Regions from separate parts of the Exiguobacterium sp. 9-2 genome, predicted to be linked through region 1. Evidence: a T-box and tRNA genes for the amino acid it is inferred to sense, from the RefSeq annotation. Region 1 holds a T-box; the other regions hold tRNA genes.
The links. A T-box is a leader RNA that pairs with one kind of tRNA and senses whether it is charged. The one in region 1 lies ahead of argS (arginine--tRNA ligase), so its partner is inferred to be a tRNA-Arg.
Positions count from the first base shown of each region.

Region 2: it has a tRNA-Arg gene. The T-box ahead of argS (arginine--tRNA ligase) is inferred to sense a tRNA for this amino acid. The anticodon was not compared.
Region 3: it has a tRNA-Arg gene. The T-box ahead of argS (arginine--tRNA ligase) is inferred to sense a tRNA for this amino acid. The anticodon was not compared.

Region 1 covers NZ_CP142850.1:2,877,454-2,887,340, reverse strand. The annotation lists gene trhO (oxygen-dependent tRNA uridine(34) hydroxylase TrhO) at 1-54, shown strand, start outside; gene VJ374_RS15095 (alpha/beta hydrolase) at 115-897, opposite strand; gene VJ374_RS15090 (GGDEF domain-containing protein) at 913-2,589, opposite strand; T-box leader at 2,719-2,936, shown strand; gene argS (arginine--tRNA ligase) at 2,997-4,679, shown strand; gene VJ374_RS15080 (hypothetical protein) at 4,710-5,315, shown strand; gene VJ374_RS15075 (metallophosphoesterase family protein) at 5,378-5,971, opposite strand; gene VJ374_RS15070 (YajQ family cyclic di-GMP-binding protein) at 6,052-6,546, opposite strand; gene pulA (type I pullulanase) at 6,652-8,664, shown strand; gene VJ374_RS15060 (site-2 protease family protein) at 8,849-9,331, shown strand; gene VJ374_RS15055 (YycC family protein) at 9,379-9,552, opposite strand; gene VJ374_RS15050 (hypothetical protein) at 9,668-9,887, shown strand, end outside.
Region 2 covers NZ_CP142850.1:2,199,591-2,209,477, forward strand. The annotation lists gene lon (endopeptidase La) at 1-456, opposite strand, end outside; gene clpX (ATP-dependent protease ATP-binding subunit ClpX) at 526-1,791, opposite strand; gene tig (trigger factor) at 2,026-3,318, opposite strand; gene VJ374_RS11630 (hypothetical protein) at 3,429-4,397, opposite strand; gene VJ374_RS11635 (hypothetical protein) at 4,443-4,967, opposite strand; tRNA gene VJ374_RS11640 (tRNA-Arg) at 5,070-5,143, opposite strand; gene VJ374_RS11645 (metallophosphoesterase family protein) at 5,217-5,726, opposite strand; gene VJ374_RS11650 (XTP/dITP diphosphatase) at 5,732-6,325, opposite strand; gene rph (ribonuclease PH) at 6,322-7,077, opposite strand; gene racE (glutamate racemase) at 7,078-7,884, opposite strand; gene VJ374_RS11665 (phosphocarrier protein HPr) at 7,971-8,234, opposite strand; gene VJ374_RS11670 (acyl-CoA thioesterase) at 8,300-8,755, opposite strand; gene sdhB (succinate dehydrogenase iron-sulfur subunit) at 8,812-9,618, opposite strand; gene sdhA (succinate dehydrogenase flavoprotein subunit) at 9,618-9,887, opposite strand, start outside.
Region 3 covers NZ_CP142850.1:2,437,516-2,447,402, reverse strand. The annotation lists gene VJ374_RS12880 (gluconeogenesis factor YvcK family protein) at 1-193, shown strand, start outside; gene whiA (DNA-binding protein WhiA) at 190-1,146, shown strand; gene VJ374_RS12870 (hypothetical protein) at 1,229-1,465, shown strand; partial or broken gene clpP (ATP-dependent Clp endopeptidase proteolytic subunit ClpP) at 1,586-2,170, opposite strand; tRNA gene VJ374_RS12860 (tRNA-Arg) at 2,353-2,428, opposite strand; gene VJ374_RS12855 (RNA polymerase factor sigma-54) at 2,582-3,724, shown strand; gene VJ374_RS12850 (glutaredoxin family protein) at 3,715-3,975, shown strand; gene VJ374_RS12845 (sugar-binding transcriptional regulator) at 4,091-5,119, shown strand; gene gap (type I glyceraldehyde-3-phosphate dehydrogenase) at 5,173-6,180, shown strand; gene VJ374_RS12835 (phosphoglycerate kinase) at 6,302-7,486, shown strand; gene tpiA (triose-phosphate isomerase) at 7,514-8,266, shown strand; gene gpmI (2,3-bisphosphoglycerate-independent phosphoglycerate mutase) at 8,267-9,814, shown strand; gene eno (phosphopyruvate hydratase) at 9,874-9,887, shown strand, end outside.

The DNA.
Region 1 (9,887 bases):
CGGGAGCATCCGCGCAACCGTTATGAAAAAGAGCAACAAGAAGAATTAGTATAAGGCACGCGTAAAAAGCCGGATGATTTCTTTAATAGAAACCGTCCGGCTTTTTTTGTGTATTCAAGAGGACGGGAACAAGTAACGTAAAATATCTGGCAAACGTTTGGCCCAGGCCGTTTCATGATGGATTGCTTCCGGAATGATCGTATAGCGACTTTGAGTGAGTTTCTGTTCAATCGCTCGCGCTAAGACATCATTCGTGTGTAAATAATCCGTCTCGGTCATCGGACCACTCACTTCTTTTGTGCCGACGTCCATATAACAGCGATGCGTTGCAGACAGAGACGGGCTTCGCTCTATGAATTCAAGGAGTGAGGAGAAGTTTGCCCATCCGGCAGTCGATAAGGCAGCGACGCGCGTGATGACTTCCGGATACGCGAATAATCCATATAGCGAGATGACGCCACCCATCGAACTGCCGATCATTGTCGTATCATCAGGGCGTGTCGCATAGTTGGCATCAATGTATGGTTTTAACTCGCGGATGATCCAGTCCATATAGACCTTACCGTTGCCACCAATTGACGTCCGATGCGAAGGATAGGCGCTCCGCATCAATAAGGCTTCGTCGCTCCAAGGAGCATAGTCATCGTACCGATCCATTCCATCTTCTGGACTGTCAATCGCGACGACCATTGCCGGAATCTGTGTCTGTTGTAGTGCAAGATGAATCTCCCAGCCTTTTCCGAACGAGGCGGTTTCTCCACTAAAGACGTTTTGTCCATCGTGCATATAAATTACTGGTAATGCTTCAGAAGGATCCAAATGGGGCGGACGATGAATTCGAATCGTCCGGTGGGCTTGTGATGTCGGTAGCGTCATTTCAATTTCCGTAATCGACAATAGAGTCACGACCTTTCAAAGGTTTGCATAATGCGCGGTACAATTGCGTCCGTTGTGTTTTCCGCCGACATAGAGTGCATGGTCGGCTTGACGTAACGATTCTTCGAACGTCCGTTGATATCTTTCATCCACTGTATCAATTCCGAGGCTGACGGTTAAGGACAGTCGGTGACCATCGACGAGGAAGGGACGATCCATGACCGTATGGCGGACCGTCTCGGCAATCTGAATAGCAGCCTCTTGACTACCATTTCGCAACAGAAGCACGAATTCCTCCCCACCATAACGAGCAGCAAAGACATCATCATGTTGCAATTGGATCGTCTGGATGCGTCGACCGAGTTCACGAAGGACGAGATCACCTACTTTATGACCGTACGTATCATTGACACGTTTGAAATGATCGATATCGAACAGAATTACGGAGAGCGGGTAGGAGTCAGCGGCAAATTCCTGCCGACCGTGTTCATAAAAAGCACGGCTATTCGGTAATTCGGTCAAAGCATCGGTCCGACTTTCCGTATAGAGTTGGACCGTTTCACGTGAGCGTTCTAAGACGCGACAAAAGGTACGAAGCAAACGAGATAATTCGTCAGCATTTGTCACATCATAGGCGTCTGCGACTTGATGGAACAGGATGATCGAAACATCGACCTCTCCGCTCGTAATCGAAGGAATCGCTAGCATCGAGTGACGATCGACAGGCAATCCGATTTGAATATCGTTTCCCCAGTCGCAACGCAGACCATAGATGATTGGGGTATGCAAATCGTCAGCTGACAAGGAATGAAACAGTGGTAACACGTCGATTGGTTGTTTCGTCCGAATGTTATAGATGACTTGTTTCCGCTGTTGTTGAATTGAGATCCAACCTTCAGAAAACGGCAACAGATGTGGTAAATCGAGGAGTAACGAATCGATCGTCTCGCGCTCGAAGCGGGAAATCAACAAGTGTTCCTTCGCATCATCAAATCGTTTGGCATTATCGTTTGCTTCAAGGAAGTCACCACGTTCTTGCAACAGACGTTTGAACAAGAAGAGAATCAAGGCGGATACTGTAGCCGCGACGAGCGGACTTTCATCGTAGAACCAGATTCCAAGTAGAGCACTTAACATGCTGATTCCATAAACGAGGGACTGCAACTTCACGAGACGTCGCCAATCGTATTTCAAGTAGAGGAAGCGATTGACGAACAGACATTGGAAGTAAGAGACAAGGAAGACAGTGATCAAAAAGCCGATGAAAGGGAGTAAGGCTTTCGTATACGTAAAGTTTGAGCCGATTGGTCCGCCGAGCGCATAATACGCAAAGGCCGGAAGCGAGATGTAGACTAAATCGAACAAGGCGTTGATTGGGTAGAGATAAACGAAACGTTTCCAGCGAATCGCTTTTCGGTGAGACATGAATTGAAAGACGAGAATACCGATTTGGCTTAAAATCAAAGCGTACGTCAAACCGTAATTGAGGAATAAAAATAAGATGATGCCTTCTTGGAATGTATAGTAAATGCCACCACGACGGACATTATCGAACTGAAACAGGAGAACGAGTCCAAACAAATAAAGGGTGTTGATGATGGAGATGGAAGGATGGAAGGTTGGTGGATGAACGATGCCGATCACTAATAATGTCAAAGCGACGAGACCGAAGACGATCCAGCTCGCCCGGGCTACATGTTGGTAGTAGCGCATGAAACATCCCTCCCCCTGAGAAGTATCTTTTATTCCTATACCCGAATTGTGGAAATTTTGATAAGCCATTTACCAAAAAAATAAGGTTGAGAGAAAAGAAAGAATTGCGTATAATGTGAAAGATATCGAATACAGTCGATGATGAAGAGAGTAACGGTTGATTTTCGTCAACTAGCGAATCAGGGAATGGTGGAAGCCTGAGGACGAACCGATCGTGAAACGCACTTCTGAGACGCTGCCCGATTCCTGAAGGAAAAGGCGTAGCCGGGGGAACCCCGTTATCCCCGAACAAGGTGGGTGTCGAGTGACACCAAGAAGAGTGGTACCGCGGTCATTCCGTCTCTTTGCGCGTGGCGCAAGGGGCGTTTTTTATTGCCAAAAAATCAGTAAAGCAGGAGGAAATAAAGATGAGTTATAAAGCGCAGTATGCAGAAGTATTACATCAAGTCATGGAAGGTGCCTTATCGGTTGAACAAATCGAACAACTGATCGAGCAACCGAAACATGAAGATCATGGAGATCTGGCATTCCCATGTTTCATGCTCGCGAAAGCATTCCGTAAAGCACCGAACATGATTGCTTCGGAGCTCGCAGAAAAAATTGATGCGCCGTTGTTCTCAAACGTTCAAGCTGTTGGTCCTTACATTAACGTCTTCTTGAACCGGGAAGTCGTCTCGCAAGAAATCGTCAACCAAGTCCTGACGGAGCAAGAGGCGTTCGGATCAAGTGAAGCGAATGGAAAAACGATCGTCACTGATTTTTCATCACCAAACATCGCGAAACCTTTCTCGATGGGTCACTTACGTTCAACAGTAATCGGAAATGCGCTCAACCAAATCTCACGTAAAAAAGGGTACGACGTCGTCGGTGTCAACCACTTAGGGGACTGGGGAACACAGTTCGGGAAATTGATGGTGGCTTACACGATGTGGGGTGAGGAAGAAGCGGTCCGTGCAGAACCAATCAAGGAATTGTTGAAATTATACGTCCGGTTCCACGAAGAAGCGGAAACAAATCCGACGCTTGAGGACGAAGGACGTCTCTGGTTCAAAAAACTCGAACAAGGTGATGAGCAGGCAACAACACTTTGGACGTGGTTCCGTGAAGTCTCACTCGTCGAGTTCAACCGTGTCTATGAGATGCTCGGAGTTAAATTCGATAGCTTGAACGGAGAAGCCTTCTACAACGATAAGATGCAACACGTCATCGATTTGCTTGAAGAAAAAGATTTACTCGTCGAATCAGAAGGGGCAATGGTCGTCGACCTCGAAGCAGAAGGTATGCCGCCTGCTTTAATTAAAAAGAAGGATGGCGCAACGCTTTATGCGACACGTGACTTAGCAGCTGCTGTCTATCGTCTCGAAACGTACCGTTTTGAGCAAGCATTCTACGTCGTCGGTGGGGAACAAGCGCTTCACTTCAAGCAATTGTTCGCAGTCCTGAAGAAACTTGGATTTGAGAACGTCGACGGAATGCACCATGTACCGTTCGGTCTGATCATGAAAGACGGAAAGAAAATGTCGACGCGTAAAGGCCGGATCGTCTTGCTTGAAGAAGTACTACAAGAAGCAATCGACGTCGCGAAGCAAAACATCGCGGAAAAAAATCCGAACTTAGCGAATGCCGAAGCCACAGCTCGTCAAGTAGGTGTTGGCGCCGTCATCTTCCACGACTTAAAGAACGAACGGATGAACAACATCGAGTTCGATCTTGAGCAGATGTTGAAATTCGAAGGTGAAACAGGACCGTATGTCCAGTACACGAATGCTCGTGCGCACTCATTGCTCCGTAAAGGTAGCTATGATGGCACACCATTCGCTGGCAGTGCCGATGATCATGCATGGGGTGTCGTATCGATGCTGAACCAATTCTCGACGGTCATCGATCGTGCGTTCACACGTCGCGAGCCGTCAATCATCAGCCGTTACGTCTTAGATCTTGCACAAAGCTTCAATAAATACTACGGACACGTCCGTGTTCTCGAAGATGACGCAGCAAAACAATCGCGTCTTGCACTCGTCAAGTCGGTCACGATCGTCTTGACAGAGGGTCTTCGTTTGCTTGGTGTCGGCGCTCCAGAAGAAATGTAAGACCAATCCACGAATAAGAAGAGGTAGATTATGAAGACTGAGACGAAAGACCGATTACAGCAAGCTGCTTCACAGATGAAGCAGGAGCCTTTGGCAGAAACGGTCGCCTTCATGGCTGATTTTCACGGGAAAGTCGCTGCTTGGTTACCGGGAGAGTCTGTCGATTTCGTTCACGATTTCGTGACGGCGCCGGAAGCTGATTTGATTGCTCCGATTGAAGGAGACGCGTTGCGCACGAAAGACAATTTTGAATTCTTCATGCGTAAGAAACAGACACGAAAAAAACTCGGCGAACTGTTGACGCTTTGGAAGTCGGCACGCACGACAGAGACGTTGAGTCAAATCGATGCGATCGGATTAAAAAAATGGCTCGCTCGTAATGAATTCCGTTCGGAAGATAAACCATGGGATTATTTGAACCGTCTGCATGTTCTTCTGTTCCTTGATTTGATGACGACGATCATCGATGATCATCGATTGACGAGTTTGCATGAGCAACTTGTCGGTACAACACCAGTTCCGACGAGCTTCGTTCGTCGTCAAGGGGATGTCCGTCAAGTCATCGAAGCATTCGCGGAAGAGACGAACTTCACACAAGTGGATATCGTCAAGGCATCGCTTGTCCGTTATCTCTGATCAATAAGATGCATGAACAAAAGCCGTCGAGCCCTGTGCCCGACGGCTTTTGTCGTATCCTCTTACTTCGCCTGATAGAATACGATCGATTGTTGCACTGAATCGTAAAGACACCATTCTCGTTCGAACACGACAGGACCTAGATTGATGGCATATCGTCCTCCATTAATGGATAAAGATTGATACAATGGGCTCGACAGAGCAATACCATTTCGAAACAAACCTCTGATATGACTATGACCAAAAAAGAGTACTGGTTCACGTTGCTGTGACAGATCAGGCAAAAAATCACGGGACCAATTCAATTGATCTCCATGAATCAACAATGCACCCTCGATGTGTTGTTTTCGAGGGCAGTCGCGTAACGCATCGATGACAGGAGATAGTTGCGGTGGAACGAGCGACAGGATGCGCTCTTCTTGATTACCCAGTAACGTCTTAAAATCAATTAGGTTTAAAAAATCATCATCAAGCGTCACGACGAGGGAGAGCGATTCGAAAGAATAGCGCTTCGCTCGCTTTTTACCGACATGGCATTCATGAACATCACCGAGACAAAACAAATGCGCATCGGGAGCGAGCTGTCGTATGTCAGCTAGGACAGCCGCTGTGTCGGCTACTGAACTGTGAAGATCCGCAAAAAGGGCATAACGCATGATCGACCACTCCTTTGTTAAGGAGATACCCGAAAATGCGTTATACCTATCTTTTGAATATGAGCGTTCAGATCAATCGATTAACGGAAGTTAATGAATTGAACATCGACTGATAATGGAAGCTCACGAACGATCTGCATGACTTGTTGTAAGTCGTCACGTGATTTACCTGTGACGCGGATTTGGTCATCTTGGATCTGTGTCTTCACTTTTAATTTCGATTCCTTGACGGCATTGTTGATCTTTTTCGCGTCGTCACGGTCGATTCCACTTTTCAGGATGACACGTTGTCGGACCGTATTCCCGGCAGCCTGCTCGACTTTTTCATACTGCAGGTTTTTGGTTGGGACTTCGCGCTTGATCAATTTTGCTGTTAAGACATCTTTGACTTGATCGAGTTTGAAATCGTCATCTGAGATTAGAATTAAATCCTCTTTTTCGAGCTTCATGTCGCTCTTTGAACCTTTGAAGTCGAAGCGGTTCGTGATTTCCTTCAGTGCGATTTGGACCGCGTTCTTGACTTCCTCGATGTTGATTTGTGACACGATATCAAATGAATTATCTTTTGCTGCCATTTCAATCTCCCCTTTCATTCCACTCTCTATTTTAGAGAGGAATACCGGAAGCGTCCACTGCTTTGAAATTTTGTTATAATAAAAACCATGAAATGAAAGGGGTGCTTGGCTTTGAAACAAACAGCAGACATGTTGACGCTCACACCGCAAGAACTGGATGAGCGATTTGCCTATAGTGGAAATGATTTAGGAGCGACCTTCTCAGAGACAGCGATTCACGTGCGCTTGTGGGCGCCGACAGCAGAACGTGTCGTGATTCGTCTCTACAAGACACTACGCGCACGAAAAGTCGAAGAGGTCGAGATGGTGGCAGACGAACGGGGAACGTACGTCGTTGAACTCGATCGAGCGACATATGAAGGTTATTTCTATACGTTTCAAGCGAGCATCAACGGACAAAAGGTCGAGGCGGTCGATCCGTATGCGAAAGCCGTCGGAACGAACGGAAAGCGCGGCGCATTAATTGACCCGACCAGTGTGACACCAGAACGATGGATTGAAGAACGTCCATTGTTCCATTCTTCGCAAGACGCAGTTGTCTATGAATTACACGTACGCGATGCAACGAGTCATCCGGCCAGTGGTGTCGTTGCACGTGGTACGTTCGCTGGACTGACGGAAGCAGGGACACGGACACCAAATGGTGGATTGACAGGGCTTGATTATTTGGCAGACCTCGGTGTGACACATGTCCAGTTACTACCGATCTATGATTTTGGCTCGGTCAATGAGACAGCGCCGAACGACCCGGATAACTATAACTGGGGTTATGATCCGGTGAACTACTTTGCGCCGGAAGGTTCGTACTCCTCGAATCCGGATGATCCACGAACGCGGATCCTTGAATTAAAACAATTGGTGCAGGCGTTACATGATCGCGGGATCCGTGTCATCATGGACGTCGTCTTCAATCATACGTATGATGCGGCGACGGTTCCGCTTGGTCAGTTCGTTCCTGGATACTTTTATCGTCAAGAGGCGGATGGGAGTCTCTCAAACGGTAGTTTCTGTGGAAATGATACTGCATCTGAACGTCTGATGATGCGAAAGTTCATTCTTGATTGTGTGACGTACTGGGCGAAAGAATACCATCTCGATGGGTTCCGCTTCGACTTAATGGGACTTCATGATGTTGAGACGATGAATCAAGTGCGCCATGCACTTGACCGGATTGATCCATCGATTCTGATCATCGGTGAAGGCTGGGACCTCGATACGCCACTTGATCCGGAAGAAAAAGCGAACTATTTCAACGCACCGAAGATGCCAGGAATCGCTCATTTCAACAACGGTTTACGGGACGGGGTCAAAGGCGACGTCCAAACGCCAGAAGACTGTGGTTTCATCAGTGGTGCATTTGACCGGACGAGTGAAGTCAAACGGGGAATCGCTGGTAACGTCTCTTCGCAAGGGTTTGCCGATGAGCCGAATCAAGTCGTCTCGTACGTCGAGGCTCATGATGATTTGACGATTTGGGATAAATTGACGGTGTCTCGTCCAGAAGACACGGAAGAGATTCGTCGGAAACGGCAAATGCTTGCAAATGCAATCATTTTGACGGGACAAGGGATTCCTTTCCTCCATGCCGGACAAGAGTTCTTCCGGACGAAAGACGGTATTCGTGACAGTTTCAATGCCGGAGAGGTCGTGAATCGTCTCGACTATGAACGGGCAGAAACAGAGCGACCAGCAGTCGAGTACGTCAAAGGATTGATTGCCCTTCGTCGTCAGTATCCGATGTTCCGTCTCGCAAACGCGGCGATGATTAAAAAACATCTTCGTTTCCTTGAAGAAGAGGAAGGTGTCATTGCCTTTGAACTGAAGCGAACATATGAAGGATACGTCGAACGGCAGCGTGTCTATCACAATGCGACGGAAAAAGATATCACGATTGAATTGCCAAATGGTGAATTCGAGGTGTTGGTTGAGTCGGGTGCCGTTAAATTACACGCACCACGGTTGCACGAAGAAAAACAGTTAGTCGTTCCAGCATTGACGACTACGGTTATTGCGGAACGAAAAGCAGATTACAAGAAATACGCGGTAGCAGGTGGTGCAGCACTGACGATCATCGGATTGTTGTACGCAGCGAACAAGCGTCGAAAGAAAACCGATTAAATGGAGAAGGATGAAGCACTAAATGGCTTCGTCCTTCTTTTGTGTGCGGATGACAGTCCGATGTCAGCCTGTCATACAATTGACTTACGAAAATCATTGAAAGATTGTTTGAACATACATCTTTCGGGAACAATTCATATGTAGTATTTTAAATGTTGTTTTGACGTGAAAGGATGTACGTTGTATGTTCGGTTTCGGTGATTTATGGAAATTCTTTTTGTCGTTCTTTTTACTATTGCCTATCGTGACATTGATTCATGAGATGGGACATTACTTTTTTGCCCGATTATTCGGCGGAAACATGGAGATCAATATCGGTTCAGGAAAGTCGTTGCTTCGTGTTGGTCCGATTCGTTTGAATCGCGTCTATTTTTGGGATGGCTGGTGTCAATATGAGGCACTACGTAACGAGACGAAATTCGCTAACATTCTGGTTTATGCCGGTGGATCGATTGCAAACGTGGCGAGTATCTTAGCCATCAATGGTCTGATTTATGCCGGTGTGTTCGAAGCATCAATCTTTACCTATCAATTCGCGTATTTTTCGTTTTATTTCGTCTTTTTCTCCCTCTTCCCGATCGATCATCCGAACGGTTATCCGAGTGATGGGAAAGCGATCATTAATGTCTTCCGGTACGGTAAATCAGAATACCATCCGCAATCCTAAGGTAAAAAATAAAGCCTCCTTCCACCGTTGGAAAAGAGGCTACTTACTCAAGATTCCGATTCGCTAGACGAATCAGGTTCCGTGTTCGCTTGTTCCTGCTCGAGTTCGACGAGCTTTTGAATCAAGATATGGCGTGGCATATGCATTAGTTGTTCAAGTGGTACGTTCAGACGTTTCGCAAGTTCGACAGCTGTCTCTGCGGATAATTGTAAAGGTTTCATCGTGTTCGTCCTCCTTTTTCCATGAAGTTAGTATAACAGGAGGTGCAAGCCAAGCGCATCAATAGTAGCGAGAAACTGAGAAGGTTGATACCGTATGAAGTAGGAAGTGATGCATATGTATAAACCTGCTGCAGAGCTGTTACTCCATGAATCCGTCTCACTGTTTGATCGCATCGGGGAGGATTTGCTTCTTTTTCGAGATCGCCACGGATTTATGAAATGTGATGCGGATTTAAGACCACTGTGGGAAACAGCATGTGCGTATGTTCCATTCTCCTGGTACATTGAGCCAGGCGGTGGACGATTGTTCATCGTATTTGAAGAGTCAGCTTATT
Region 2 (9,887 bases), 680 kb from region 1:
GGTCTCGAACCGACGACGCTCATCTGTTCCGATGCCTTTGATACGAGAGACGAGTTGACCGAACTGTTCTTTAATTAGACGAACGAGCGCTTCTTGTTTCGCCCCTTTGATGTCCATCTTCTCGATTGGTTCGATGACTGCTTGATATCCTTCGTCCGTCTCCTCAACGTTTTCAATCCGGACGCGTTCCTTCCCGATAACACGAACACGAACTGTATCATTCCCAAGTTCACTCATCTTCGCGATTTGAACAAGTGTACCGACCTGATGCAACCCGTCGACAGACGGCTCTGCTTCTGGATCACGTTGCGTGACGACGACGAGATCGATCTCGTGTTCCTTTGATGCAAGTAAGGCTTTTAAGGATACCGGACGCCCGACATCAATCGTCAATCCGATCAACGGATACGCGACGACACCGCGTAACGGTAAAAGTGGATATTGTTTTTTCTTCATTCGAATTCCTCCTAAACAAAAAGACTCGGAAAGGCGTACAAGTAGCCTCCGAGCCGATTTGTCACGGTGTTACGCCGTTTCTTTTTCTTTCCCATGTTCAATTGTACCATCTTTCAACTCAAGCGTTGGACCGCGCTTACCAGTCAACGTTTCTGCTGTAATGATGACTTTCGCGATGTCTTCACGCGATGGAATTTCGAACATGATATCTAGCATAGTTTCTTCGATGATTGAACGAAGACCACGCGCACCTGTTTTACGTTCGATTGCGAGCTTCGCAATCTCAAGAAGTGCATCTTCCGTGAAGTCGAGTTCGACATCATCAAGTTGAAGCATTTTCTTATATTGTTTCACGAGGGCGTTTTTCGGTTTCGTCAAGATTTGAACGAGTGCCTCTTCATCGAGTGGCTCGAGTGTTGCCATGACTGGCAAACGACCGATGAACTCAGGAATCAAACCAAACTTTTGAAGATCTTCTGGCAATGCGGCTGCTAGAATTTCTTTTTGTGTGAGGTTACGGTTCTCTGAATCGTTTCCGAAGCCGATGACTTTTTTACCGAGACGACGTTTGATCGACTGATCGATACCATCGAATGCTCCACCAACGATGAACAAGATGTTCGTCGTATCGATTTGGATGAATTCTTGATGCGGATGTTTGCGTCCACCTTGTGGCGGTACACTTGCAACAGTTCCTTCCAAAATCTTCAGCAAGGCTTGTTGAACACCCTCACCAGAAACATCACGTGTAATTGACGGATTTTCTGATTTACGAGCGATCTTATCGATCTCATCAATGTAGATGATTCCTTTTTCAGCCTTCTCGACATCATAGTCCGCTGCTTGGATGAGTTTCAACAGGATGTTCTCGACGTCTTCACCGACATAACCGGCTTCCGTCAAACTTGTTGCATCTGCAATCGCAAACGGTACGTTTAAGATACGTGCCATCGTTTGGGCAAGAAGTGTCTTACCGCTACCTGTTGGACCGATCATGACGATGTTTGATTTTGAGAGCTCGACATCATCTGCGCGACCACCAGCATTGATTCGTTTGTAGTGATTATACATCGCTACAGATAACGATTTTTTCGCTTTTTCTTGACCGATGACATAATCGTCAAGTGTCGTACGAATTTCATGCGGTTTTGGAACATTCTTCAGCTCGACTTCTTCTTCTGTACCGAGTTCTTCCTCTACGATTTCATTGCAGAGTTCGATACACTCGTCGCAAATGTAAACGCCAGGTCCAGCAACAAGTTTGCGTACTTGTTCTTGTGTCTTTCCACAGAAAGAACATTTTAGCTGACCTTTTTCTTCGTTGAATTTAAACATAAAGGTCCACCCCTTTAACGTGGAAATTGTATGGATGCCTGTAGCATCCCGTCTCACGTTTTACTATTTATGATTGTAGCATGAACAAGGAAAGTCTTTCAAATCCTGGACGAACGATTTACAGTTTGATGTCCTGAACCAAGGATTGTTTGTCCTTGTTTGACCTATCGTACAAAAAAATCGACTCCAAGACCAGAAATTGGGCTTGAAGTCGATCGAAAACCATGAAATGGCTTATTTTGCTTTTGCGTTGTCGACGAGAACATCGATAGCTTTACGGAATTGAAGATCGCCTTTAAGCGTTTCAAGACCACCTTGTGGTGCAAGCATCGTTTCAAGTTGATCTGCAGGGATGTTGTAGAGTTCTGACATTGATTGAAGTTCAGTTTGTGTTTCTTCGTCTGTTACTTCGATTTTTTCGTCAGCAACGATTTGCTTAAGGACGAGACGTGCTTTAACACGCTCTTCCGCTTGCTCTTTCATTTCAGAACGCATTGCCTCTTCTGTCGTTCCAGTCAACTGGAAGTACATGTTGAGGTCGATGCCTTGTGATTGAATACGTTGTGTGAACTCTTGAACCATACGCTCGACTTCGTTTTCGACCATGACTTCTGGAAGATCAACTGTCGCGTTTTTCGTAGCCGCTTCGACTAACTCATCGCGCATTGAAGCATCAGCTTCTTGTTTGCGTGTGTTTTCGAGACGCGTACGGATTTTTGTTTTCAACTCGTCGAGGGAAGAAACTTCTTCATCCATCTCTTTTGCGAACTCATCTGTCAATTCAGGGAGCTCTTGCGCTTTGACTTCATGGATTGTTACTTTGAATGTAACTGGTTTTCCAGCGAGTGATGCTTCGTGGTATTCCTCTGGGAATGTCACTTCAAGATCTTTTTGCTCGCCAGTTTTTAAACCGACCATTTGCTCTTCGAATCCAGGAATGAAGTTTCCAGAACCGATAACGAGTGAGTAGTTCTCAGCAGTTCCGCCGTCGAATTGGTTTTCCCCATCGAAACCTGCGAAGTCGAATACGACTGTATCGCCATTCTCGATGACGCCATCTTCTTTAACGACGAGTTCTGCACCGCGTTCTTGCAATGTTTTGAGTTCAGCGTCGACGTCTTCGTCAGTAACGTTCGTTTCAACTGCTGTGTACTCAAGACCTTTGTACTCACCGAGTGTAGCTTCTGGCTCGATGACGAACGTGATTTTGAATTCGACTGGCTTGCCTTTTTCGAGTGTTTCAACGTCGATGTTTTCAAGCGCGATTGGCTCGATTCCTGATTCGACGACTGCACCTTCGATTGTGTCCTTATAAAGGATATCGAGTGCATCTTGGTACAGTGCTTCTTCACCGTACATTTTGTTGAACATTGCGCGTGGCATTTTTCCTTTACGGAAACCTGGTGTGTTCAAAGTCTTAACGACTTTCTTGAACGCTTGGTCTACCGCTTTATCAAATGCTTCAGCAGGCGCTTCATACGTGAGGACGCCGAGGCTACCTGATTGTTTTTCCCATTTTGCAGTCATGCTGAGTCCCTCCAAAATTGTCAATTAGCGTACATGTGTGTACAACAAGTCACATTATAGCACAATCGTTCTGACGATTACCACTGTTGAACGAATCGTTTCCAGATGTCTCAATCGAAGTAAATCTGCTCGAATGCGATGACTTCCGGATAGAGGATATGCACCCCTTGATATAATCGCTTCGCTAGCGGACTCAAGTCACGTTCCGGCTCTTCTTTTTCAAACGACAGACCGGCTAGTTCTTCGCATGCGAGAAGCCACTTCTCCATATCCGACCCGATTGCTTCTCGTTCTTCAAGATGAATCAACTGGTCCGAACGTAAGACGAGCAAGGCTCGAAAAGGATCCATTTTTTCTAATGTATGCATCGATGCGAGTAACGCTTGTTGTTCCTGTTGATGCGCAATCAGCACTTCTTCTAAATCTTGACGCGTCGAGATCGTCCAGTGTACATCTAAATGTGGCACATAAATGTCTGCCGGATAGGACAGATGCTCAATCACACTTCCTAATAACTGATCGATGACGAGTAGGCTTTGATGTTCTGTATCCTGAGCACGAAGATACTTGTGTGTGATGTAGTCAAAGAGCGCAGGTGTCCGTTCGAATTCAGCACCAGCCAAATGGCGCATTTGTTCGACCCAGCTTCCATGTTGCAACACATGCATCAACGCCGTTCCGGAAGTTACAGTACTCTGAGTAACATTGTTTTTTTGAACCGGTGTCGTCTTTTGCTCTCGCACCGTCATCCGCTGTTTGATCTCGTCTAACCGAAGCGCAAGTCCATACGGCAGATACGGTGACGCCGAGCGTAGAGCGAGCTTCATTGGATACCGTTCTCCGAGTTCATAAAGAAAGAGTGCGAGCACTTGCTCCACACCCTCGACTTCAAGAAAACGTTCTGCTACAGTTTCGTATCGTTCACGGTCATGTAGTAATAGCGGTTGAATGACATAGAGTCGGTATAATACGTCTTCTCCTGTCAATTGGTCAGTCTCTAATTCCTTGACCAGCCGTTCCTGTTCAGATGCGGGCAAACGGAGGATGCGCACTCGTTCCGCTTCTAATTCGTGTTCCATCCAGCGGGATGTCCCCATTTTCCGACACTCCTTTTAATTCACTGTTCAGTTTGTGAATGGATCAAGCAATGATGTCCAGTTCGTGATTGCCTCTTGTAATTTCCCTGCTTGTTCGATGCCAAGACGATTTAATGTATCGAGAGAGACGTCTGTTTCAAGAAGTCGTGTGATATCTTCTGATTGATTCACGAACTGCTCGAGCTTTGCACTTAAATTTTGTAACTCTTGCGGTGGATTTTCAAGTCCCGCCAATCGTTGGTCGATTTGGTCCAGCTCTTGATTGAACTGATCAATCGTTCCGTTTTCCTTTAACTTTTCGACTTGTTGGTCGAGCGCTTGCTCCGGATTCGTGGATTCGCGTGCTTTCGCAGCCGCTTCATTCAAAGAAGAAGATAAGTCGGACGTGACTTGTGCCGTATCTTTCGCAATCCCTTGAAGTTCTCCAGCATAATCGACACTATTTTTCACATCGTTGACCTGTTGTTTTGCATCATCAACTGTATTTGAAATCTCACTACACCCTACAAGAAACGTACTGAGTAACAGGACTGTACCAACTTTCTTCCACATCGCTTTCATCCCTTTCGAGTTCATGATACCTTAATTATAAACGAAAATTGAAATAAAAAAAAGAGACCGCCCTCGTAAGGGCAGTCTCTATTTTAATTATAGCGTCCCAAGAGGGATTCGAACCCCCGACCGACGGCTTAGAAGGCCGTTGCTCTATCCTGCTGAGCTATTGGGACGTGTCAACACGAATAAACTATACTAGAACAATTCTTTCGTGTCAATCACATTACAAAGATTGCATTTATTTTATTACAAAAATGTTCCGTCGAGGTGAAGTGCATTGACGCGATCCCCGTTCACGTCAAGAAAATCGACAGAATAGCGGTCTTGTTCTACTTCAAGAATCGCATACGTCTTGTCTGGACGATGGCGTGGCATCCGAATCGATCCTGGATTGATGAATAACACACCATCCCGATACTCCGCCTTCGCAACATGAGAATGACCATACAAAACGATATCAGCTTGCTTTTCGTTCGCATGATGTTGCAAGACATCTAGGCTATATTTGACGTCCTGACGATGTCCGTGGACACAGAGGACCTTATGCTCGTCCATTTCCGACGTGACTTCTTCCGGGAAATCGTGTCCATAATCACAGTTCCCCCGTACAACACGATATGGATATAACGATTCAATGTCGCGCGTCAATTGAGAGTCTCCACAATGAAAAGCCAAATCCACGTCCTGATGCCGTTCGAATATCGTAAGCAGTTCTTGTTCTAGTCCATGGCTATCACTAACGATCAACGCTCTCATTTTCATCACACTCCTAGGAAAGTAGTTAAGTCCTGTTCGAGCTTGCGCAATGCATTGCCACGATGACTGATCATCGCTTTTTCTTCTTTCGTCAACTCAGCAGCCGTTTGTCCACTTGCCGTGACGAACAATGGGTCATAACCGAAACCGTTCGATCCCGTTGCTTCAAAACCGATTCGCCCTTCCATTGTTCCGCGTACCGTCAATGTTTCGCCTGTTGGTTTTGCTAGCGCGAGTACACAAACGAAGCGTGCCGTCCGCTCCTCTTCCGGAACACCTTCTAACTTTTCAAGTAGTAGAGCGTTGTTCGCTGCATCCGACTTTTCAAGACCCGCGAAGCGTGCCGAGTAGACACCTGGAGCGCCATCTAAAGCATCGACTTCAAGACCTGAATCGTCAGCAAGTACTGCGTGACCAAAGTAGGCTGCTGCTTCTGTTGCTTTTAAGAGTGCATTTTCCTCGAATGTTTCACCTGTCTCATCCGTTTCTTTAGCATCCGCATGATCGAGTAACGACTCGACTGTATAGCCGAGACGCCCAAGCATGCTTTCGAGTTCCTTCACTTTACCAGCGTTATGTGTTGCGACGATGACTTTCATTTATGTTCCCCCACTTCTTCTCCTACATACCACCACGAAACACCGAGTGCGTCGCGACCGGCTTCAATCAGTTCCTTAATACCTTTTTCCCCAAGTTCGACCATTTCGAGCATCTCTTGACGGGAAAAGGTCGACTCTTCTCCTGTTGCTTGCATCTCGACGATTTTACCGGATGAGGTCATGACGAGATTGAAGTCGACTTCAGCTGCAGCATCCTCTTCGTAGCATAAATCAAGTAAGGCATTCGATTCGACGATTCCAACTGAGATGGCGGCGATACCCTCTTTGATTGGTGTATCGGTCAATTTTCCCGCTTGAATCAGTTGATCGATAGCTCGAACGAGTGCTAAAAATCCACCGGTGATCGATGCTGTTCGTGTTCCGCCATCAGCTTGAATGACGTCACAATCGATCCAGATCGTCCGTTCACCAAGTTTTTCTAAATCGACGACCGCTCGAAGCGATCGGCTAATGAGACGTTGGATTTCCATCGTCCGCCCCGTCTGTTTGCCGCGAACGGCTTCTCGTGCAGTCCGCTGAGCGGTTGCCCGCGGTAACATCGAATATTCCGCATTGATCCAGCCTTGGCGTTTTCCACGTAGAAATGGTGGTACCCTTTCCTCGACGGTCGCCGTGCAGAGGACTTTCGTATCACCCAGTTCAATCAAAATCGAACCTTCCGCGTGTTTATTGATGTCAACTGATAACTGTACTGGACGGAGATCGTCCGCCGTTCGTTGGTCTCTCCGCATTTAATCTTCCTCCGTTCCAAGGACGATGCGCTCCGCATGAATGGGCTGATCGAGCCAGTCCGTTGCAATTTGGTCAAATGAGCGGATATCGCCTGTCGCGTAATAACGATGTTCTGGTATTTGTGTCACATCTGCTGAAATCGTGTTGTAATCAAGTAGTGCTGCTACTTCGAGTGCGGTTTCATCCCCTGAAGAGATGAGTTGAACGCCTGGTCCGATGACCCGTCCAATGACATCTGCTAAGAGCGGATAATGGGTGCACCCGAGTATTAGTGTATCCATATCGTAATTCATTAAAGGTCGTAGCGTATTCGCAACGACACGTTCGACGTATGCGCCATCCGTCTGCATTGACTCGACGAGCGGAACGAATGGCGGGCACGCTAACGATTCAACGACAACTTGTCCTTCGACATGTCGTAACGCCTTCTCGTAGGAATTACTTGTAATCGTCATCTTCGTTCCGATGACACCGATTCGTTTCGTACGTGTCACCTTGACTGCTGCACGGGCACCCGGATCGATGACACCGATGACAGGTATATTTAAACGTTCTCGCGCTTCTTTTAAGACGACAGCTGTAGCTGTATTACAGGCGATCACGATCAATTTCACATCTTGTTGTACGAGATAATCAATCATCTCCCACGTAAACTCACGAATCTCTTCTTCTGGACGCGGACCATACGGACAACGTAGTGTATCCCCGACATAGATGATTCGCTCATGGGGCAACTGTCGCATCAATTCACGTGCGACCGTCAATCCACCGACTCCGGAATCCAGTACTCCAATCGCTCGATTCACTCTTCTCCACCTCTTTCTCTCAATCTTATGGTAACAAAAAAGGACGACGGTGCAAGACCGGCGTCCGAGAATGTACGATTACAGGATTACTGAGCAAGACCTTCGCTAGTCAGCATATCTGAAAGAGTCGTGATTGCTTCAGAAGCATCGTCACCGTTTGCAACGATTTTGATATCTGAATCTTTCGCGATTCCGAGTGAAAGAACACCCATGATTGACTTCAAGTTGACAGTCTTTCCGTTGTATTCCAAGTTGATGTCTGATTGGAATTTAGAAGCTGTGTTGACGAGCTGAGTAGCGGGACGAGCGTGAATGCCTGAATCCGCGATGACTTTGAATGTTTTTTCCATGATTAAGAAATCTCCCTTCACTAATAACGTACTAGTGAGTCGTTTTCGAATATGTGAACTCATTATCAAATGATAACGGATTCGAATCGATTCTGCAAGGAATTTTTATATGTCTCACTCCATGGGAATGCTTTCCCGGCACGATTGATTTGTACCATCGATGTCCGTCCTGTGAACATCAGTTCACCCTGCTCATCAAATGCCGCATAATGGACGTCACACGATGCACTTCCGACATGTACTGGGTACGCATAGACGGCGAGACGTGTCCGTGGATACACTTGGCGAATGTAATTACACTGGGCATCCGCAACGACGATGATCCCGTCTTCTGCAAGCGAGTATCCGGTCTCCTCTAACATCAATGTCCGAACGTCCTCGAAATAGACGAACGGTACCCGGTTATTCATATGACCATAGGCATCCGTCTCTGCAAAACGAACAGCGACGTCGAGTCGTGTTCCATGTTTCATTTGTTCAAGCCATGATTCGAGTTCTGGAATATAAGCTGGTACGCGCACAATCGGTTCCTCCTGTCTGAATGAAAAAAGAAGGAGCAAGCTCCTTCTTTAATAACTTATGAACTAACTGCTTCACCTGTCCGTCCTTCGTCACTACCGAAGAACTTCTTGAATGAGTGAAGTGTCGTCTGACGGTTCATCGCTGCGATCGAAGTCGTCAGCGGAATGCCTTTCGGACAAACCTCGACACAGTTTTGAGCATTACCACACTGCATGATCCCGCCATCTTCCATCAACGCTTCAAGACGTTCTTCCTTATGGAAGGCACCTGTTGGATGCGAGTTGAATAGACGAACTTGTGAGATCGATGCTGGCCCGATGAACGTCGAACGATCGTTGACGTTCGGACATGCTTCGAGACACACGCCACATGTCATACATTTCGATAACTCATATGCCCATTGACGTTTGTTCTCTGGCATCCGTGGTCCTGGACCTAAGTCGTACGTTCCATCGATCGGGACCCATGCTTTAACCTTTTTCAACGCATCAAACATGCGCTGACGGTCGACTTGAAGGTCACGAACGATTGGGAATGTCTGCATCGGTTGAAGGCGGATCGGTTGTTCGAGTTTATCGACGAGTGCCGTACACGATTGACGTGGTGTACCGTTGATGACCATGGAACAAGCGCCACATACTTCTTCTAGACAACCCATATCCCAGTTGATCGGTGTCGTTTTTTCACCGGCTGCATTCACAGGATTACGACGAATCTCCATTAAAGCAGAGATGACGTTCATGTTCGGACGGTACGGAATTTCAAACGCTTCATCATACGGTTTACCATCAGGTCCATCTTGACGTTGAACGATGAATTGAACCGATTTTTGCGTAGTAGATGATTCGAGTGGTGTCGCCATTATGCTTTCACCTCTTTCTTCGACTTCTTACTGTAGTCGCGTTTCCGCGGTGGAATCAACGACGTGTCGACATCTTCATAGAAGATTTCTGGATGACCATTCGTATAACGAGCCATCGTTGTCTTCAAGAACTGTTCATCATTACGTTCCGGGAAGTCCGGTTTGTAGTGCGCCCCGCGACTCTCGTCACGTTTTAAGGCACCGAGCGTAATTGCTTCGGCTAGGTCGAGCATGTGATCGAGCTGACGGATGAACGACGCTCCTTGGTT
Region 3 (9,887 bases), 440 kb from region 1:
TCACGCTGACATCGTCACCTATAATGAAAAACAATTCGAGTTAGCAGGCGTTGAAGTGCTTGCGGACGATATCGTCGATTACAATCATCACTTCATCCGTCATGACTCAGATGCTGTCGCAAGCCTCGTCATGCGAAAAGTGTTGTCGATTCGACGGATGCGTCAACTCGAAGGAAAGGAGGAGCTGACATGAGCTTTGCCTCAGAAGTCAAAAAAGAATTAACGCAGATTCCGATCACCGATCACGAGATGAAGGCGGAACTCGCGGCGCTTGCCCGGATGAACGGTGCGATCTCGTTCGGTCTCGGACGTGGTCTGACACTCGATATCTCGACCGAGAATGCCTCGATTGCCCGTCGGATCTATTCGCTTTTGAAAAAAGCATACGGGGTTCATCTCGATCTGCTCGTTCGGAAGAAAATGCGTCTGAAAAAGAATAATGTCTACATCGTCCGCGTCAAACAACAGGCGGATAAGATTTTGCAAGACCTCGGGATTTTAGGAGAAGGATTCACGATGATTCGTTCCATCAGTGACACGATCTTAAACGATGAACGAAAAGCACGCGCGTATTTACGAGGGGCGTTCCTCGCCGGGGGTTCGCTCAACAATCCGGCGACGTCGTCGTATCACTTGGAGATCTTCAGCTTATATGAAGAACACAATGCGGCGCTCCGCGGTCTATCAAACGTTTTTGATTTGAACGCAAAGGCAATCGAACGGAAAAAGGGACATATCCTTTATATCAAGGAGAGCGAGAAGATTTCTGATTTCCTCAAGCTCGTTGATGCGACACAATCGATGCTACGGTTCGAGGACGTCCGGATCTTAAAAGATATGCGTAACTCGGTCAACCGTCTCGTCAACTGTGAGACAGCGAACCTCAACAAAACGGTTGGCGCAGCATTACGCCAAGTCGAAAATATTAAGTTCCTCGAGCGAACGGTCGGACTCGATGTCTTACCGGATAAATTGAAAGAGATCGCGATCTTGCGCGTGACACATCAAGACGTCACGTTGCAAGAGCTTGGTGAGATGGTCGAAAGCGGCTCCATCTCAAAATCAGGGATCAATCACCGGTTGCGGAAGATTGATCAAATCGCTGAAAAAGTACGAAATGGCGAGTCGATGACAGGGGCCATATAAGAGGGTCGCTTGCGGGATGAACCATAGTCTACTATAATATATAGTCGATGCAACTAAATGTTCGAATTAAGGAGTTTTTGAAATGGCTAACGAAAAGAAACGTATTTCGCTGACAGTCGATGCGAAGTTTGATGAAGTGTTAACAAAAAAAGCAAAAGCAATCGGTGTACCGAAAAGCACACTCGTTGCGTTCGCAACATCTTTATTCCTGAAACAATTACAAGCAGAAGAAGAGCTTTCGCCACATGCGAACGCGATCTACTCGCTGATTCGTGAAAACCACGATATCGTTTCAGACATCACAGACTTGATCGACTGATCATCGCCCTCTCGTTCTATAAGGAACGGGAGGTTTTTTTGTATGTAACGATAACCGACAAGGCTTCGATTTTCTATGGATACAAAAAAAGTGCCTCCCGAAGAAGACACTCTGGATGACTTATGCACGTTCCATGACGCGGTCGATGAGACCGTAATCAGCAGCAGCTTGTGCTGACATGAAGTTGTCACGCTCTGTATCGCGTTCGATGACTTCAAGTGGTTGTCCTGTGTTTTCAGCCATGATTTTGTTGAGGTGCTCACGCATTTTGATGATACGCTCCGCATGGATTTTGATATCCGATGCTTGACCTTGTGTACCACCGAGCGGTTGGTGGATCATGATTTCAGCGTTTGGTAACGCGAAACGTTTTCCTTTTGCGCCTGCTTGTAGCAAGAACGCACCCATCGATGCTGCCATACCGATACAAATCGTTGAGACTTGTGGTTTGATGAAGTTCATTGTATCGTAAATCGCCATACCGGCAGTGATCGAACCACCTGGACTATTGATGTAAAGCGAGATTTCTTTATCTGGATCTTCTGCTGCTAAGAACAGAAGTTGGGCAACGACTGAGTTGGCGACGTTGTCGTCAATCGCGCTCCCGAGAAGAATGATGCGGTCTTTTAGCAAACGTGAGTAGATATCGTAAGCACGTTCCCCGCGGTTTGTTTGTTCGATGACTGTTGGAATTAACATAGTCTTTGCCTCCTTATAGTTGGTATGTAGCTTCCTATTCGACTTATCCTTATCATAATCCTTTGGTCAATATTGGTCAAAAGATACGATGCGACTTTTAGGTATTTTTCCATTACAAGGGCAAACGAAACATATCAGTATAGAAAAAAGGCAATGCCATTGCTGGCATTGCCTTGTGGTTGAATAAATGGTACACCCGGAGAGATTCGAACTCCCGACACCTGGTACCGGAAACCAGTGCTCTATCCCCTGAGCTACGGGTGCATCTGATGTACTGAACAATTAATAGTATAGCGACATTTTTTCAGAAAAGCAATAGGGAAGGATGACTTTTCTTTTCTCTAGCGACTCAAAAGGGGTTCAGAGCATGTTTTTCAAAACGTTTCTTCTATAATAAGAAGTGAGGGAGGGAAATCGATGGATCAACGCCAGGAACAAACGCAACAGATGACGTTATCGGCGTCACAACAGTATCAGTTACACGTACTTGAGCAACCAGCGGCAGAACTCGAGGAGGAATGGCGGCGGTTAAAACGACGATTGCACCGCCATTACCCGAATCAGGTTTCGTTAGAGGCCGAGCAGATGGCAGGACATTTGGCATCCTATGAAGACGAGCTTCTTGCACAAATACGTTTAGAATCAGTCAGACAGGAAATAGGATATATGGCGGAACAACTCATCGTGTATTTAGAAGCGGACGGTTTATTGCGGACATCGGACGAGGAGCTCGCTGCATCCTTCTCGACCGATGTCGCAACGATTACAGAAGCACGGACACTCTTACAACAATGTGAACCAGTCGGCATTGCTGCCCGCTCGGAGCGCGAGTGCCAATGGTTACAGGCGATCGAGCTAGACGACGCAGAATTGATCGGACTGACGGATCGGTTACGACATGAACCGGCGAGTCAAGTGTTCGCGCAGTTCAGTGAACAGGATCGAGCACGGTTGCGAAAACGATTGACGCGCCTGAGCCGGACACCGGATCTTCCTAAAGAAGAACGACCGGTCATGGCAGAAGCACGGATTCACCTGTTAGATGGAAAACTTCAGATCGACTGGATGACACTCGACATGGATCAGAAGTGGCTCGGATTAAAAGAGGCAACGCCTTTTTTGCGCGCGTACGAACGACGTCGCGTTACGATGCATGCTATCCTCTCGGTCTTGCTTGAGCGACAAGAACGCTGGTTCAAGGGAGAACTGCATCTTGAGCCACTGACGAAAAAACAAGTCGCTGAGGCGACGGGGCATCATCCGTCAACGATTGGTCGAGCGATTGCTGCGAAGTATGTCGAGACGGTTCATGGTCTCGTTGCTTTAGAAGACTTGTTCGTCTCACGGACGACAACCGGAGATTCGAGTTTTTTAATTAAACGGCGGATCGCCGAATACATTCAACATAGCGATCGTCCGTTAAGTGATCAGCAATTGACGGATCGTCTGCAAGCAGACGGTCTGACAGTCGCGCGACGGACGGTTGCGAAATATCGGGCAGCACTTGGTTTAACGAAAAAAACGATGCAGCAAAGGAAGGCGCAATCAGAATGGGATTAAAACGACACAGACACTTAACACTCTATTCACGTCCGGGATGTACGCTATGTGAAGAGGCCGCCATCTTACTCGACTTCGTACTCGATGAGTTTCCGGAATGGACATTCGAGGAAGTCAACATCGATCAGGATGAAGCGCTCAGTCTACGGTTCTTATATGAAATTCCGGTCGTCATGCATGACGAGGAAATCTGGAGTTATGGCAAATTTGAGACGGAAACGATAAGAAACCGCTTACTTCAAAAAACTTGAGAAACGAGACTTGCAAGGCGAGAAATGGACTGTTATGATAACGGTGTACCAAGTGGGACACGTTATGACATGCGGGACAAAAAGCGTCCAGCTACTTGAGAGGAGAGGGAAATACATGATTCGGCAGTTAGTCCAGATCCAAAAACGAATCGTGCCTGATCTGATCGAAGAAATGCAGACACGCTACGACATCCTTCATTACGTACGACTGATGCAACCAATCGGACGACGTACGCTTGCGACAAGCCTTGGCTTGACGGAACGCGTCTTACGGCGGGAAGTTGACTTCTTGAAGCAGCAAGACCTCTTAGAGGTCGCGACGCAAGGGATGTCCTTGACAGATGAAGGACGAAACGTTCTTCGCAGCATGCACAGCATCATGGGAGAACTCGCAGGGATCTCAGACATGGCGAAAGCCTTAAAAGAGAGACTTGGAGTACGGGACGTCGTCATCGTACCGGGTGATTCCGATGAAACCTTCTGGGTACAACGAGACATGGGGCGGGCGACCGTCGCACGACTCAAACGAGAGCTTTCTTCAGACCATCACAATACGATCGCTGTCACAGGCGGTACGACGATGGCTTCCGTCGCGGCGATGATGTCGCCAGACAAGGAACACCGTCCGATGACGTTCGTTCCGGCACGCGGAGGACTGGGAGAAACGCTCGAACTACAAGCGAACACAGTATGCTCACGGATGGCGTCACGCGCTCAAAGTGATTATCATCTGCTTCACATCCCGGACATGGTCAGTACAGAGACGTTCGTCAAGATGATTGAAGAGCCGAGCATAAAAAATGTGCTTCAAATGATTAAAGGTGCTTCAATCGTGGTACATGGAATTGGTGAGGCGAAAACGATGGCAAAACGTCGTCGCGCGTCTGAGGATCTCCTGACCCGACTGGAACATGAACAGGCAGTAGCGGAAGCATTCGGATATTACTTCGACCGAGACGGGAACATCGTGCACCGGGTCAAGACGGTTGGTCTCCAACTGGCTGACTTGAAGCAAGTCGAACACGTCATCGTCGTCGCAGGTGGTCATTCGAAGGCAGAAGCGATCAACGCCTATGTCAAACAGTCGCCGGACATCATCCTGATCACGGATGAAGGCGCAGCAGCTTCGATTTTGAAAGGGTAACCCCCTTTTGAATAATAGATAACTCGCTTTACATTAAAAGGAGGAAAATTATCATGGCAGTAAAAGTTGGTATTAACGGATTTGGACGTATCGGACGTTTGGCACTTCGTCAAATTCTTCAATTCGATGGAATCGAAGTAGTCGCGATCAACGACCTTACAGACACTAAAATGCTTGCACACCTTCTCAAATATGATACGACTCAAGGTCGTTTCGACGGCGAAGTTGAAGTACACGACGGTTACTTCCTCGTCAACGGTAAAGAAATCAAAACACTTGCTAACCGCAACCCAGAAGAACTCCCATGGGGCGAGCTCGGTGTTGACATCGTTCTCGAATGTACTGGTTTCTTCACAGACAAAGAAAAAGCTGAGCTTCACTTGAAAGCTGGCGCTAAAAAAGTCGTTATCTCTGCACCTGCAACTGGCGACATGAAAACAGTCGTCTTCAACACGAACCACGAAATCCTTGACGGAACTGAAACAGTTATCTCTGGTGCTTCATGTACTACTAACTGTCTCGCGCCAATGGCTAAAGTTCTCCAAGATCAGTTCGGAATCGTTGAAGGTCTCATGACTACGATCCACGCTTACACTGGTGACCAAAACACACTCGACGCTCCACACCCTAAAGGTGACTTCCGTCGTGCACGTGCGGCAGCAGCAAACATCGTTCCAAACTCAACTGGTGCTGCAAAAGCAATCGGTCTCGTTCTTCCAGAACTTCAAGGTAAACTTGACGGATCTGCACAACGTGTACCAGTCGCTACAGGTTCACTCACTGAGCTCGTAACTGTACTTGACAAAAAAGTTTCTGTAGAAGAAATCAACGCAGCAATGAAAGCAGCTGCTAACGAGTCTTACGGTTACACTGAAGACGAAATCGTTTCTTCTGACATCGTTGGTATCTCTTACGGATCACTCTTCGATGCAACTCAAACTAAAGTCATGACAGTCGGCGACAAACAACTCGTTAAAACAGTTGCTTGGTATGACAACGAAATGTCTTACACTAGCCAACTCGTTCGTACACTCAAACACTTCGCAGAAATCGCTAAGTAATTCGAGCAATTAAATAGCAATTGAATAAGAGCGGAAACGATATCAGTCTCCGCTCTTATTGCGGAAAAAAGCGGGAGGGGCATTCGCCCCTCACTATACGTAAGAGACGGAGGACGAATGTATGAATAAGAAATCGATTCGCGACATCGATGTACAAGGAAAACGCGTATTTACACGCGTGGATTTCAACGTACCGTTGGAAGACGGTAAAATCACGGATGACACACGGATCCGTGCTGCACTCCCAACGATCAAACACTTGATCGACGGCGGAGCAAAAGTCATTCTCGCTAGCCACATGGGTCGTCCAAAAGGCGAAAAGAACCCTGAGTTCTCACTTGCACCTGTCGTAGCACGCCTCAGCGAATTGCTTGGTAAAGACATCAAGCTCGTTGAAGAAGCATACGGTCCAGTTGCAGAAGAAGCAGTCAACAAACTCGAAAACGGCGATGTCGTCGTCTTAGAGAACGTTCGCTTCTACCCTGGTGAAACGAAAAATGACGAAGAGCTCGCTAAAGGATTCGCGAAACTCGCTGACGTCTTCGTCAACGACGCGTTCGGCGCAGCACACCGTGCACACGCATCGACAGAAGGTATCGCACACCATGTCGACACTGCAGTTGCCGGTCTTCTCATCGAAAAAGAACTTCAAGTTCTCGGTAAAGCTCTTTCTAACCCAGATCGTCCGTTCACGGCAATCATCGGTGGTTCGAAAGTAGCGGATAAAATCGGTGTCATCGATCACTTACTCGACATCGTCGATACGTTGATCATCGGTGGCGGCTTATCGTACACGTTCCTCACAGCTCGTGGTATCGAAGTCGGTACTTCACTTCTTGAGGTCGATAAAATCGACCAAGCGAAGGAATTCATGAAGAAAGCAGAAGAAAAAGGCGTTAAGTTCCTCATGCCAATCGACTGTGTCATCACGAAGGAATTCGGAGAAGAAACATATGTCGGACCACGTGACATCACAGAGATCCCAGCAGATCACATGTCACTTGATATCGGTCCAAAAACGGTTGAACTCTATGCAGAGGCAATCAAGAACTCGAAACTCGTCGTCTGGAACGGACCGATGGGCGTATTCGAACTCGATAAATACGCAAACGGTACAAAAGGTGTCGCGCAAGCTCTTGCGGACAGTGATGCGTACTCAATCATCGGCGGTGGCGACTCAGCTGCTGCGGCAGAGAAATTCGGTCTTGCTGACAAAATGAGCCACATCTCTACAGGTGGTGGAGCAAGTCTCGAATTCATGGAAGGGAAAGCTCTTCCTGGTGTCGAAGCGCTAAACGACAAGTAATCTAAGTTCACAAGGGAGTGTTTCTCAATGCGTAAACCAATTATCGCAGGTAACTGGAAGATGAATCTGACGCTCAAGGATGCAGTCGCATTCGTTGAGGAAGTCAAAGGAGCTGTACCTGCTTCGACGACAGTCGACGCAGCCGTCTGTGCGCCAGCAGTATTCTTGGCACACTTGACAGAAGCAGCAGCTGGTACGGATCTTAAGATTGGTGCTCAAAACATGTACGACAAAGAGAGCGGTGCGTTCACTGGTGAAATCAGCCCGCTCATGCTCAAAGAACTCGACGTGACATACGTCATCCTCGGTCACTCTGAGCGTCGTGAGTACTTCGGCGAAACAGATGCGTTCATCAACAGCAAAGCGAAAAAAGCGTTCGAGCACGGTCTCGTTCCAATCGTTTGTGTAGGTGAAACACTGGAAGAGCGTGAAGGCGGCAAGTTCGAAGACGTCATCCGCGAACAGACAGCAAACAGCCTTAAAGGTCTTACTGTCGACCAAGTGAAAAATCTCGTCGTTGCTTACGAGCCTGTCTGGGCAATCGGAACAGGTAAATCAGCGACAGAACAAGATGCACAAGATTCTTGTAAATTCGTCCGTGACGTCGTTGCAGCTGAATTCGGTGCTGAAGCAGCAGAAGCTGTCCGCATCCAATACGGTGGTAGCGTCAAACCGGAAAACATCAAAGAATATATGGCTCAACCAGACATCGACGGCGCGCTCGTCGGCGGTGCAAGTCTTGAGACAGGATCGTTCCTCAAACTGTTGGAGGCGATTTAAATGAAAAAACGTCCAGTCGCACTGATCATCCTTGATGGTTTTGGTATGCGTGACGAGGAGTTCGGAAATGCCGTTACGGCGGCAAACAAACCGAACTTCGACCGTTACTGGGGTCAATACCCGCATACGTTGTTGAATGCGAAAGGTGAATACGTCGGTTTGCCTGAAGGTCAAATGGGGAACTCAGAAGTGGGTCACCTGAACATCGGTGCAGGTCGCGTCGTCTATCAATCGCTATCCCGAATCAACAACGCGGTCAAGGATCGCTCGTTCTTCTCGCGTCAAGCGATGAACGATGCGGCAGGTCACGTGAAGAAATACGGTTCAGCGCTTCATATCTTCGGTTTGGTCTCTGACGGTGGAATCCACAGTCACATCAACCACTTATATGCGGTGCTCGAATTCGCGAAACTTCACGAAATCGAAAAAGTCTACCTCCATGCTTTCACGGACGGTCGTGACTGCGACCCACAATCGGGTGCTGGTTTCCTCCGTGACGCGCAAGCGAAGATGGATGAATTGAATGTCGGACAATTCGCGAGTATCTCTGGTCGCTACTATGCGATGGATCGCGATAACCGTTGGGAGCGCGTCAAGAAAGTCTATGACGTCATCACGTTCGGTGAAGGTCCAACGACGAAGGATCCAATCGGCATGGTTGAAGCTTCGTACAAACAAGACGTAACGGATGAGTTCATCGAACCAACTGTTGTCGTGCAGGAAGACGGTACGCCAGTCGCACCGATCCACGATAACGATGCGATCGTGTTCTTCAACTATCGTCCTGACCGTGCGATTCAGCTTTCGAAAGTCTACAAAGAAAAAGGTGGCTTCGACGGTTTCGAAATTCCGGACAACGCACCGAAGAACCTGCTACTCGTCTCAATGACGAAGTACTCGGATGCGATTGATACGGACATCGTATTCCCGCCTGAAGACATCAAAAATACGCTTGGTGAGACATTGTCAAAACAAGGTCTCAAACAGCTACGCATCGCGGAAACGGAAAAGTATCCGCACGTCACGTTCTTCTTCAACGGACAACGTGAAGAACCATACGAAGGGGAAGATCGGATCTTGATCCCTTCACCAAAAGTCGCGACATACGACTTGAAACCGGAGATGAGCGTCTATGAAGTTACAGATGCCCTCGTCGACGCAATCAACTCGGACAAACACGACGCGATCATCCTCAACTTCGCTAACCCGGATATGGTCGGTCACTCGGGTATGCTCGAGCCGACGAAAAAGGCGATCGAAGCTGTCGATGAGTGTCTTGGGAAAGTCGTTGACTTGATTCTCAGCAAAGGCGGCGCGGCAGTCATCACGGCTGACCACGGGAACGCGGATAAAGTCCTCAATGCGGACGGCAGTAAGATGACGGCGCATACGACAGAACCCGTTCCATGTATCGTGACGGTCGAGGACGTCGAACTCCTTGAACCACTCACAGGTGCACTCGCTGACCTCGCACCAACGGTCCTTGATCTCCTCGGAGCGGACCAACCAGCAGAGATGACTGGTAAATCGATCGTATTGAAGAAATAATCCCGTCGATCGAAAGAATTACAGCACATATTTCTTACACACAAAAGGAGCGAATTTAAATGTCAATGATTAC